DNA from 3 places in the Nocardioides sp. REDSEA-S30_B4 genome. Region 1 is predicted to be linked to each of the others. Evidence: predicted binding sites of a transcription regulator. Region 1 holds the regulator's gene; each other region holds the start of a gene.
The links. Region 1 encodes LexA, which represses DNA repair genes until DNA is damaged. Its sites were predicted from a motif close to TCGAACANNTGTTCGA; they were not measured.

Region 1 (3,270 bases):
CGTCAGCGACTCCTTGAGCCACGCCATCTGCTTCTTGCCGGTGATCGAGCGGGACGGGTCGCTGACGGTGGCGTCGACGCCGGGCAGGGCGGCCTGCTCGTCGCGGTAGGTGCGCAGGTCGAGCATGGAGACCTCGGCGAGCTGGCCGAAGCGCATCCGGCGGTAGAAACGGGTGCCGTCGCCCAGCGCGGCGGTGCCGTCCATGCGGACCGGCATCCACTCGTCGTACGCGCGGTGGGCGCGGGCGCGCCGCTTCTTGTAGTCGCCCTCGGACTCGTCGTGGTTCTCCGCGCCGGCCTTCCACTGGTCGTTGGTGACCTCGTGGTCGTCCCAGGTGAGGATCCAGGAGTAGCGCGCGTGCAGGGCCTGCAGGTCGGGGTCGAGCTTGTAGCTGGCGTGCCGGCGGCGGTAGTCCTCCAGGCTCACCATCTCGTGCGGCGGGTCGTGCGGGCGGACCACGACGTTGTCCTGGCCCATGCCGTAGCCGCTGGTGGGGTACTCGTAGAGGTAGTCGCCCAGGTGCAGGATCGCGTGCAGGTCCTGGCGCGCTGCGAGGGCGCGGTAGGGCGTGAAGAACCCGGCCTCGAGGTTGGAGCAGGACACGACACCGAAGCGCAGGTTGTCCAGTGCGGCCCGCTTGCGGGGTGCGGTGCGCAGTCGCCCGACGGGGCTCTTCTGGCCCAGGGCGATGAACCGGTAGTGGTACTCCTTGCCTGGCTTGAGGCCCTTGGCGTCGAGCTTGACGGTGTGGTCGCGACCCGCGCTGGTGCGGAACCTGCCCTTGCGGACGATCTTGTTGAACCTCGCGTCCTTCGCGACCTGCCAGGTCACCGTGACCGGCTTGCCCTTGCCCGAGCCGGGGGTCGCCGAGGGCGTGGGGGTGACGCGGGTCCAGATGACCACGCGCCGCGGCAGCGGGTCGCCGGAGGCGACACCGTGCTGGAAGACCTCGTGACCGGCCTTCCCGCGATCGGCGGCGCCGGTCTGCCCGGACTCCTCGGCGTCGGCCGCGCGTACGCCGGTGCCGAGCACGCCGACGGCGGCGGCTCCCGCGGCGCCGGTCGCGAGGACGGTGCGGCGGGGGAGCGAGGACGAGGCGGGGGGAGCCGTGGTGGGGGTGGTCGGCGTGGTCTTCGTCGAGGTCACGCCCCATCCAACGACACAGCCCGGTGTTTCGTGACGGTTTCGACGGTGTGAGCACCGTCCGTTCACCCGGGGGTCGCGAGATGGTCGAGGTGCGAGGCGCGCCAGCGACGAGCGGGCGTCGAGACCCACCCGCCGCCGGCGTACCCCTCAGACCTTGCGCAGGACCGCGGTGACGATGCCGAGGATCGTGGCGTGGGTGCCGTCGATGGGCTCGAACGCCTCGTTGTGCGGCATCAGCCAGACCTGCCCGTTCTTGCGGGAGAAGGTCTTGACCGTCGCCTCGCCGTCGATCATGGCGGCGACCATCTGACCGTTCTCGGCGGTGTTGGCCTGGCGGATCACGACGTAGTCGCCGTCGCAGATCGCGGCGTCGATCATCGACTCACCGCGCACCTCGAGGAGGAAGAGCTGGCCGTCACCGACGAGCTGCTTGGGCAGCGGGAAGACGTCCTCGACCTGCTCCTCGGCGAGGATCGGCGCGCCGGCGGCGATCCGGCCGAGCATCGGCACGTAGGACGCGGCGGGCAGGGTGTCGCCGACGCCGGTCTCGTCGAAAGAGCTCTCGCCGGCCGAGGAGATCGCACGGCGGGCGGCCATCGACTCGGGCAGGAAGACCTCCAGGGCGCGCGGGCGGCTGCCGTCGCGCTTGATGAAGCCCTTCTCCTCGAGCACCTTGAGCTGGTGGGCCACCGAAGAGGTGCTGGTCAGGCCGACGGCCTGTCCGATCTCGCGCATGCTGGGCGGGTAGCCGCGGTGAGCCACCGAGTCGCGGATCGTCTCGAGCACCTTGGTCTGGCGCGGGGTGAGGCCGCTGGCGTCGGGCGGGCCGTCGGGGAGCGCGCTCACGCCGGGGGCGGCGTCGTCGTGGCTGGTCGCCATGGGGGTCCTCCTCGTCACGGCCACCGGGGGAGCGGGTCCCGGCGGCACGGCCTGCGTCGTGGTGTGCCCACGCTATGACTGATCCATCCCGTGATCAAACATGTGTTCGAATCGGCGTGTCGAGCACACTCGGGCCATGACGCCTCCTACCGTCCCCACCGCCCCGACCGGACGCAGCGCGGTGGTGACCGGCGCGGCACGCGGCATCGGTCGTGGCATCGCCGAGCGCCTCGTCTCACAGGGGTACGCCGTCGTCGTCACCGACGTCGACGCGGCCGCCGTCCAGGCGACCGCGGCCGAGATCGGGGCGGTCGCCGGGCTGGCCCACGACGTGCGCGACCCGGCGGCACACCGCCATGTCGCAGAGGTAGCGGCCGGGCACGGTCGGCTGGCGGCGTGGTTCAACAACGCGGGGGTCGGTGACGACGGCCGCCTCTCCGAGCTCTCCGAGGACCAGGTGCGACGCCTGGTCGAGGTCAACCTCCTGGGTGTGCTGTGGGGGATGCGCGCCGCGCTGGAGGCCTTCGCCGGCCCCGGCGGCGACGGCTCCGGGGACATCGTCAACACCGCCTCGCTGTCCGGGCTCGGTCCGGTGCCGGGCTACAGCGTGTACGCCGCGACGAAGGCCGCCACCGTGTCGGCCACGATGTCCGTGGCGGCCGAGTCGCCGCGCCGGGTGCGGGTCCACGCGATCTGCCCCGACGGGGTGCAGACGGCGATGCTCGACGAGCAGGACCCCGAGGGGCTCGGAGCGGCCCTGGTCCACTCCGGTGGTCGCATCCTGACCGTCGAGGAGATCGCCGAGCTGGCCGTGGGACTGGTGGGCACCGGCCGGGTCGTCCGCACGGTGCCGGTCTGGCGTGGCGCCCTGATGCGCACGATCTCCCTGGCGCCAGGGGTCGCCGCCAAGGGCACCGCGCTCTTCGCGGCGCAGGGGCGTCGGGCGCTGCGGCGGGGCTGACCCGCGCTGCTCGTCGGAGGGGGTCGAACATTTGTTCGCTCGACCCCTTGATCTCGTTCGAACACCTGATCTAGTCTCGTACACGTGTTCGATCGAACTGGTGGTCGAGCCGTCGGCCCCAGGCCCTCCCGGTCCTCCCTGATCGGGACTGTCGGTGGTCGTCGGTAGACATCGGTTCGCAGACCCACTCCGACTTCCCCAGGAGATCCCGATGAGCACCATGGTCCTTCCCGCAGTCCACACCTCGACCCGCCTCGGCGCTGGGCCCTCGACGGCCGGACACG
Region 2 (3,270 bases), on a different contig from region 1:
CGCCGAGCTCGGCGCGATCGGCGAGGATCGCTTCGTACCGCAGTGCGATGGTGCGCTCGGGGTGCTGGATCCGGCATGCGGTGGCCGCGTCCCGGGCCTCCAGGGCACCCAGCCACGCGAGGTACGCCGCCGTCGGCTCGTCCGGGGCTGATGCCGTGTCCGCGGTCGGCGTGCCGCCCGCCACGGTCGGGGAGACCGAGGCCAGTGGACGCGGGTCCGCGGGACGTGACTCCTCGTCGGCGCACGCCGCCAGGGCGAGCACGGGCGCCAACGCCAGGAGCGGGGGAGCGAGCAGGGCCGCCGGTCCACGGGTCACGGGCCCCAGCCTAGGGTGGAAACGTGACCTCACCGACCGTCGGCGTGCTGGCCCTGCAAGGCGACGTGCGCGAGCACCTGGCCGCCCTCGAGCGGCTCGGCGTGACCACCACGCGGGTGCGCCGACCCGAGGAGGTCGACTCCGTCGATGCGCTCGTGGTCCCCGGTGGTGAGTCCACGACGATGGCCAAGCTGGCGCGCACCTTCGGCGTGCTCGACCCGCTGCGCAAGCGCATCGAGGCCGGGCTGCCGGTGCTCGGGACCTGCGCGGGGATGATCATGCTCGCCGACCGTGTCCTCGACGGGGCGGTCGGCCAGGAGACGCTGGGCGGCATCGACATGACGGTCCGCCGAAACGCCTTCGGCCGGCAGGTCGACTCCTTCGAGGGTCCGGTCGAGCTGGAGGGCCTGGACTCGCCGGTGCACGGCGTCTTCATCCGTGCGCCGTGGGTGGAGTCGGTGGGCGACGGGGTCGAGGTGCTGGCCCGGGTCGACCACGAGGGTGCGCCGGGTGCGGCCGCCGGTAGGATCGTCGCGGTCCGTCAGGGCCCCCTGATGGCCACCTCGTTCCACCCCGAGGTGGGCGAGGACTCCCGGGTGCACGGCTTGTTCGTGGACCTGGTCCGAGGAAGCTGAGGCAGAGAGAAGAGCATGTCCGGGCACTCCAAGTGGGCGACCACGAAGCACAAGAAGGCCGCGATCGACGCCAAGCGCGGCAAGCTGTTCGCGAAGCTGATCAAGAACATCGAGATCGCCGCGAAGATGGGTGGCCCGGACCCATCCGGCAACCCGACGCTCTACGACGCCATCCAGAAGGCCAAGAAGCAGTCGGTCCCCAACAAGAACATCGACTCCGCGGTCAAGCGCGGCGGCGGCCTCGAGGGCGGCGGCGTCGACTACGAGACGATCATGTACGAGGTCTACGGCCCCCAGGGCGTGGCCCTGCTCGTCGAGTGCCTCACCGACAACCGCAACCGCGCCGCGATGGAGGTCCGCACCGCGGTCACGCGCAACGGCGGCACCATGGCCGACCCCGGCTCGGTCTCGCGCCTGTTCGAGCGCAAGGGCGTCGTGGTCGTCCCCAAGTCGCAGGAGTCGCGCGAGGTCAGCGAGGACGACGTCCTCGAGGCGACCCTCGACGCCGGCGCCGAGGAGGTCAAGGACCACGGTGACAGCCTCGAGGTCCAGTCCGAGGCCACCGACGTGGTCGCGGTGCGCACCTCGCTGCAGGACGCCGGGATCGACTACGACTCCGCCGAGGTCCAGTTCGTCGCGACCCTCGACATCCCGGTGGCTGAGCCGGATGTCGCCGCGAAGGTCTTCAAGCTCGTCGACGCGGTCGACGACCTCGACGACGTGCAGAACGTCTTCGTCAACGCCGACATCCCCGACGAGGTCATGGAGGCGGCGGATCTCTGACCCGGCGTAGCCGGGGCGGAGATCATCGGTGGTCGAGCGAGCCGTCACCGCCTGAGCCTGCGAAGGCGGTGAACCGGCGTGTCGAGACCCGGTGACGTACCCACCGACCGTTAGCGTGAGTCGAAGCGAACACACGTTCGATCGCACGACGACCTGACGAGGGAGGTACGCCGGTGCGCGTGCTCGGCATCGACCCCGGGCTCACCCGCTGCGGGATGGGCGTGGTCGAGGGCTCGGTCGGTCGTCCGCTGACCCTGGTCGACGTCAACGTCATCCGCACCAGCTCCACGCTGCCGGTCGCCGAGCGGCTGGTGAGCATCGAGAAGGGCGTCGATGCCTGGATCGAGGAGCACCGCCCCGACGCCGTGGCCGTCGAGCGGGTCTTCGCCCGCTCCGACGTCAGCACCGTCATGGGCACCGCCCAGGCCAGCGGCATCGCCATGGTGTGCGCCGCCCGCCGGGGGCTGCCCATCGCCCTGCACACCCCCAGCGAGGTCAAGGCGGCGGTGTCCGGCAGCGGACGCGCCACCAAGCAGCAGGTGGGGGCGATGGTGACCCGCATCCTGCGCCTCGACGCCGCACCCAAGCCGGCCGACGCCGCCGACGCGCTGGCGCTGGCCATCACCCACATCTGGCGCGGCGGCGCCCAGGCCCGCCTGGAGCAGGCCCTGGCCCGCAGCCGAGGAGGTCTCTGCCCGTGATCGCGTTCGTCCGCGGCCCCGTCGCCGCCGTCACCCTCTCCAGCGCCGTGCTGGAGGTGGGCGGTGTCGGGCTGGAGCTGATGTGCACCCCCGGCACCCTGGCCACGCTGTCGCCGAAGGTCGGCACCGGTCAGACCGCGACCCTGCCCACCTCGATGGTGGTGCGCGAGGACTCCCTGACACTGTTCGGGTTCCTCGACGAGGACGAGAAGACCTGCTTCGAGCTGCTGCAGACCGCGAGCGGCGTCGGCCCCAAGCTCGCGCAGGCGATGCTGGCGGTGCTCAGCCCCGACGACCTGCGTGCGGCCGTCTCCGGCGAGGACGTCAAGACCCTGACCCGCGTGCCCGGCATCGGCCAGAAGGGAGCCCAGCGGATCATCCTCGAGCTCAAGGACCGGCTGGGAGCCCCCGTCGGGTCCCGCGCCGTGGCCGCGCCCCGGGTCGAGGAGCCCTGGCGCGACCAGGTCCGCCAGGGCCTGCAGGGCCTGGGCTGGTCGGCCAAGGACGCCGACCGCGCCGTCGACGAGGTCGCGCCGGGCCCGGGGGAGACCCCCGACGTCGCGGCGCTGCTGCGCGCGGCCCTCCGAGCCCTGTCCAAGGCGTGAGCCCCGTGCACGACGACCACCTGCTGGCCCCGGAGGCACTCGGCGACGAGCGCGCGGTCGAGGCTGCGCTGCGGCCCCGCACCCTCGAGGAGGTCGTGGGCCAGCACCGGGTGCGCGACCAGCTCGGCCTGGTGCTGGAGGCCGCGCGCCTGCGCGAGCGCGCTCCGGACCACGTGCTGCTCTCGGGACCGCCGGGTCTGGGCAAGACCACCTTGGCGATGATCATCGCC
Region 3 (3,270 bases), on a different contig from region 1:
CGTCAGGCGGCCGCGAGGTGCTGCTCGACGAGGTCGGGGTCGTGCCACCACCCGTCGGGGTCGTGGAAGTTCCACCACTCGTCGGAGCGTGAGATCGGGTCGGGCGGGACCTCGGCGGGGTTGTCGAGGTAGCGAGTGCCGGTGGCGTCGCGCAGGTGGATGCCGCCGTGGGGGTCTCGCCAGAGGTGGATGCCGGGGAAGGGTTCGCGGACCTGCCAGCCGCCGTGGGTCTTGAGGCGGTGGTGGAAGGTGTGGAGGGGGCCGAGGTTGGCCACGTCGGTCGCGCCGCCGCCGGGTTCTCGGGACCAGGGGATCTCGTGGTCGATCTGGACGTGGCGGCTGGTGGAGGCGGCGTGGCCCCAGGGGAAGGTCTCGACGGGGTGGCGGAGCTGGACGGCTCGGCGGTGTCGGGCGGGGACCTCGTAGGCGTCGACGGGGGCGAGTCCGTCGATGTCGAGGACGGGGAGCACCTGGACGTGGGTGTGGGGGCCGAGGACCTCTCGGAGCCAGGTCTCGGACACGGCTCCGTGGCCGTCGATGCGCGCGACGTGGTCGAGCGGCTGGCCGGTCTCGTCGTGGTCGCGGCCGGGCGGGACGGTGATCTGCTCACCGGTCTCGGGGTCGGTGTGGTGGGTGCCGCCGTAGAGGTGGACCACCAGCGTGGTCGCGGGCAGCAGGCCGCGCACGTCCAGCTCGGCGAGGTCGGGCAGGTCGGAAGTGGAGTCGGAGCCTTTCGTGGCGAGTCCTCCGGCGAGCAGCGCGACGGCGTGGACGCGGAGGTCGTCGGCGGTGGGCGCGTCCTCGGCCTCAGTCACCGAGGCCGGCAGCGTCTGCTCGATGCGGGAAGCCAGCGTGGTGATCGCGGCGTCGAGGGCGTCGATGATGGGCAGGGGTGCGCGGATCATGAAGATGGCCATGCCGGCTGCCTGGTCGCCGGGCAGCGGAGTCAGCTTCTTGGCGAAGCGGGCGCGGGCGGCGCGTTCCTCGCGTTCGCGGGCGAGGTGGGGCGCGGCGACGGTGACCTTGCCGGCCACGAGGGTCTGGAAACGGGTCCAGGGGATGCGGCCGTCTGCCTGCTCGTGGGTCTCCTCGTCGACCCAGGCTGCCTCGGCCGCAGTGAGGTTGCGGGTGGCCTCGGCGACGTGGATGGCGAAAGTGTCGCGGACCTCGAGGGCCTGGACCCGGGCCCAGGTGCGGGGCAGTCGGAGCTTGAGGTCGAGTGCGGCGGCGATGTGGCGGCGTCCGGCGTGGGTGCCGCGTCCCATCCGGGCCCCGAACTCGGCGGCCGCGAACTCGGTGACCTGAGGGGTCCCCTCCCCGCCGTAGAGCGTGGCCTTCTCCCGCCCGGGCTTGCCCGACTCCGCGGGGTCCAACCGGTCAGCGGGGTGGGCAACGGCCCACTCGTAGGCCAGCGCGAGCAGCTCGGCCCCCGCGCGCTGCATCGCGGTCGCGACGTCGGCGACCCGGTCCAGGACCTGGGTCTCGGAGCGCGCAGCCGGGTCCGCCAGGGGCTACGGCGGGGCAGGGAGCATGGTCACATCGTATCGAACGCGTGTTCGATCGACAAGGGTCGGTGGTCGACCTGTGAGCCACCGAAGAAGGCTGCCGCAGCCAGCCGGCATCGCGAGTCGACTGCCCTCAGCGGGGTCGTCCCTCGGAGTCTTCCGTCAACAGCTCAGGCTCCAAGTTGATCGCCAGGTCGCTGGCGTCGATGTCACGTTCACCCAAGTAGCGCAGCAGGTCCGCCTGCCGCGGCTGACCAAGCACCATCCGGTAAGCGCCGACGGTGCGGAGCAGCCTGCGGAGGGCGTGGCTCTCCTTGCTCAGCGGGAGGGCCGCGACATACCGCTCGATCCGGGCCGGACCCTCGAGCGGTGGGACCCACGACGGGTAGATCTCGCTCATGCCTGCTGGGCGGTCGGCCGCAGCGAGCTCGAACATGGTGGCCCACGGGTTGGCGGATCGGGCCACCTCGCCGCGGGCGCCGTAGACGTAGGCGACGTTCTTCCGCACGGCGTGGCCCTGATATCGGTGGACTCGTCCTTCGCGCTGCTCCAGGTCGACCGGGTTCGCCGGGAGGTTCCAGTGCACGACCGCATGGCTGTACTGGTGGAAGTCCAGTCCCTCCTGGCCTACAGACGTGGAGGCGAGGACGAAGGGCCAGAACGGCGAGTTGTACGCCGCACGGACCTGGCCCTCGCGCATCACGCTCTTGTCGTCCTCGCTGATGCCGCGGCCGAAGCGCACGGCGAGGTGGCTGCGGGTGCGGTGCGTCGTGGCGACGACCTTCTTCGTCCTGATCGACAGGTCATGAAAGGTCTGCGCGGAAGTGCGCAGTGACACCGCCTCGTCGAACTTTCTCGCGACAGCCTCTGCCCACGCTGCGCGATCTCCCTGGTCGCCCATCTGGGCCAGCAGGTAGACATGCTCGTCCAGCACGCTCTGCAGCCCGCCGTGCACACAGTGCATCAACACGCTCTGCCAGTACGCGGCGTCCGCGCCGCCGACGATGCCCATGATCTCTGGCTTGTTGAAGAGGTTTCGCAGGGCCCAGGACATGTCAGCTGCGGCAGCTCGCAGAGCCTTGTCCGCGAATGCCTCCTCGCCACCAGACAATCGGGCCAGGCTACGCAGGGCTGCGTTGCCCGGGCCGCCGATGGCGAGCAGGACGACGACATCCTCAAGGTCACCAGGACGGCGGCCCAAGGTTGTTTCGGCGATCGCGATGGCTTCGGTCCGATGGTCGTCGAAGCCACCATGGTCATCATGTTCCTCGTACTCGAAGCCGTACCCGAGCACGCCCATCAGGTCGGCGTCCTCCCGACGGTCCAGCAGGGCGCCGGCGGCCCAGTACCACCGCTCGTCGACCGGGCCTGAATCGGACCCGGGCGGCAGGGTGTCGAGAAGCAGACGCACGCGACGACGTACCTCGTCCTCGAGCGTCGCCCACGCGAGCGGGAAGGGCCTGCCAAGGTCTCGCGCCACGCCGACAGGGTCACCAGCGCGCGAGAGCGCCACGCTCGGATAGATCAATCCGAGCGTCGGCATTCCTGCGTTGCGACCGTCGGTCCGGTTGAAGGTCAACCTGCCCGAAGGGCGGGTGGCGTCGTACTCCGCATAGCCGCTCGAGGTGCTGCTCTGCCGCGCGAGCTCGCTGATCCGTCGCTCCGCCTCATAGCTGACCACCGTGCTGATGGCCTTCGGCGCAACGGCCCACGAGGAGAAGATCAGCCGCTTCGTGAAGCTCGTCAGCTCCGGATCGGCGTACGG

Region 2: ruvC (crossover junction endodeoxyribonuclease RuvC) is a predicted target of LexA. The motif match lies at 1,860-1,875, and genes of this name have one in related genera.
Region 3: A6R01_RS05140 (HNH endonuclease signature motif containing protein) is a predicted target of LexA. The motif match lies at 1,545-1,560, and genes of this name have one in related genera.

Annotation. Positions count from the first base shown of each region.
Region 1 is NZ_LUPI01000007.1:34,823-38,092, forward strand. It holds gene A6R01_RS01470 (alkaline phosphatase D family protein) at 1-1,146, opposite strand, end outside; gene lexA (transcriptional repressor LexA) at 1,294-2,025, opposite strand; gene A6R01_RS01480 (SDR family oxidoreductase) at 2,162-2,986, shown strand; gene A6R01_RS01485 (LysM peptidoglycan-binding domain-containing protein) at 3,198-3,270, shown strand, end outside.
Region 2 is NZ_LUPI01000010.1:72,469-75,738, forward strand. It holds gene pdxT (pyridoxal 5'-phosphate synthase glutaminase subunit PdxT) at 340-951, shown strand; gene A6R01_RS03690 (YebC/PmpR family DNA-binding transcriptional regulator) at 967-1,734, shown strand; gene ruvC (crossover junction endodeoxyribonuclease RuvC) at 1,908-2,435, shown strand; gene ruvA (Holliday junction branch migration protein RuvA) at 2,432-3,040, shown strand; gene ruvB (Holliday junction branch migration DNA helicase RuvB) at 3,037-3,270, shown strand, end outside.
Region 3 is NZ_LUPI01000017.1:7,095-10,364, reverse strand. It holds gene A6R01_RS05140 (HNH endonuclease signature motif containing protein) at 3-1,442, opposite strand; gene A6R01_RS05135 (DEAD/DEAH box helicase) at 1,639-3,270, opposite strand, start outside.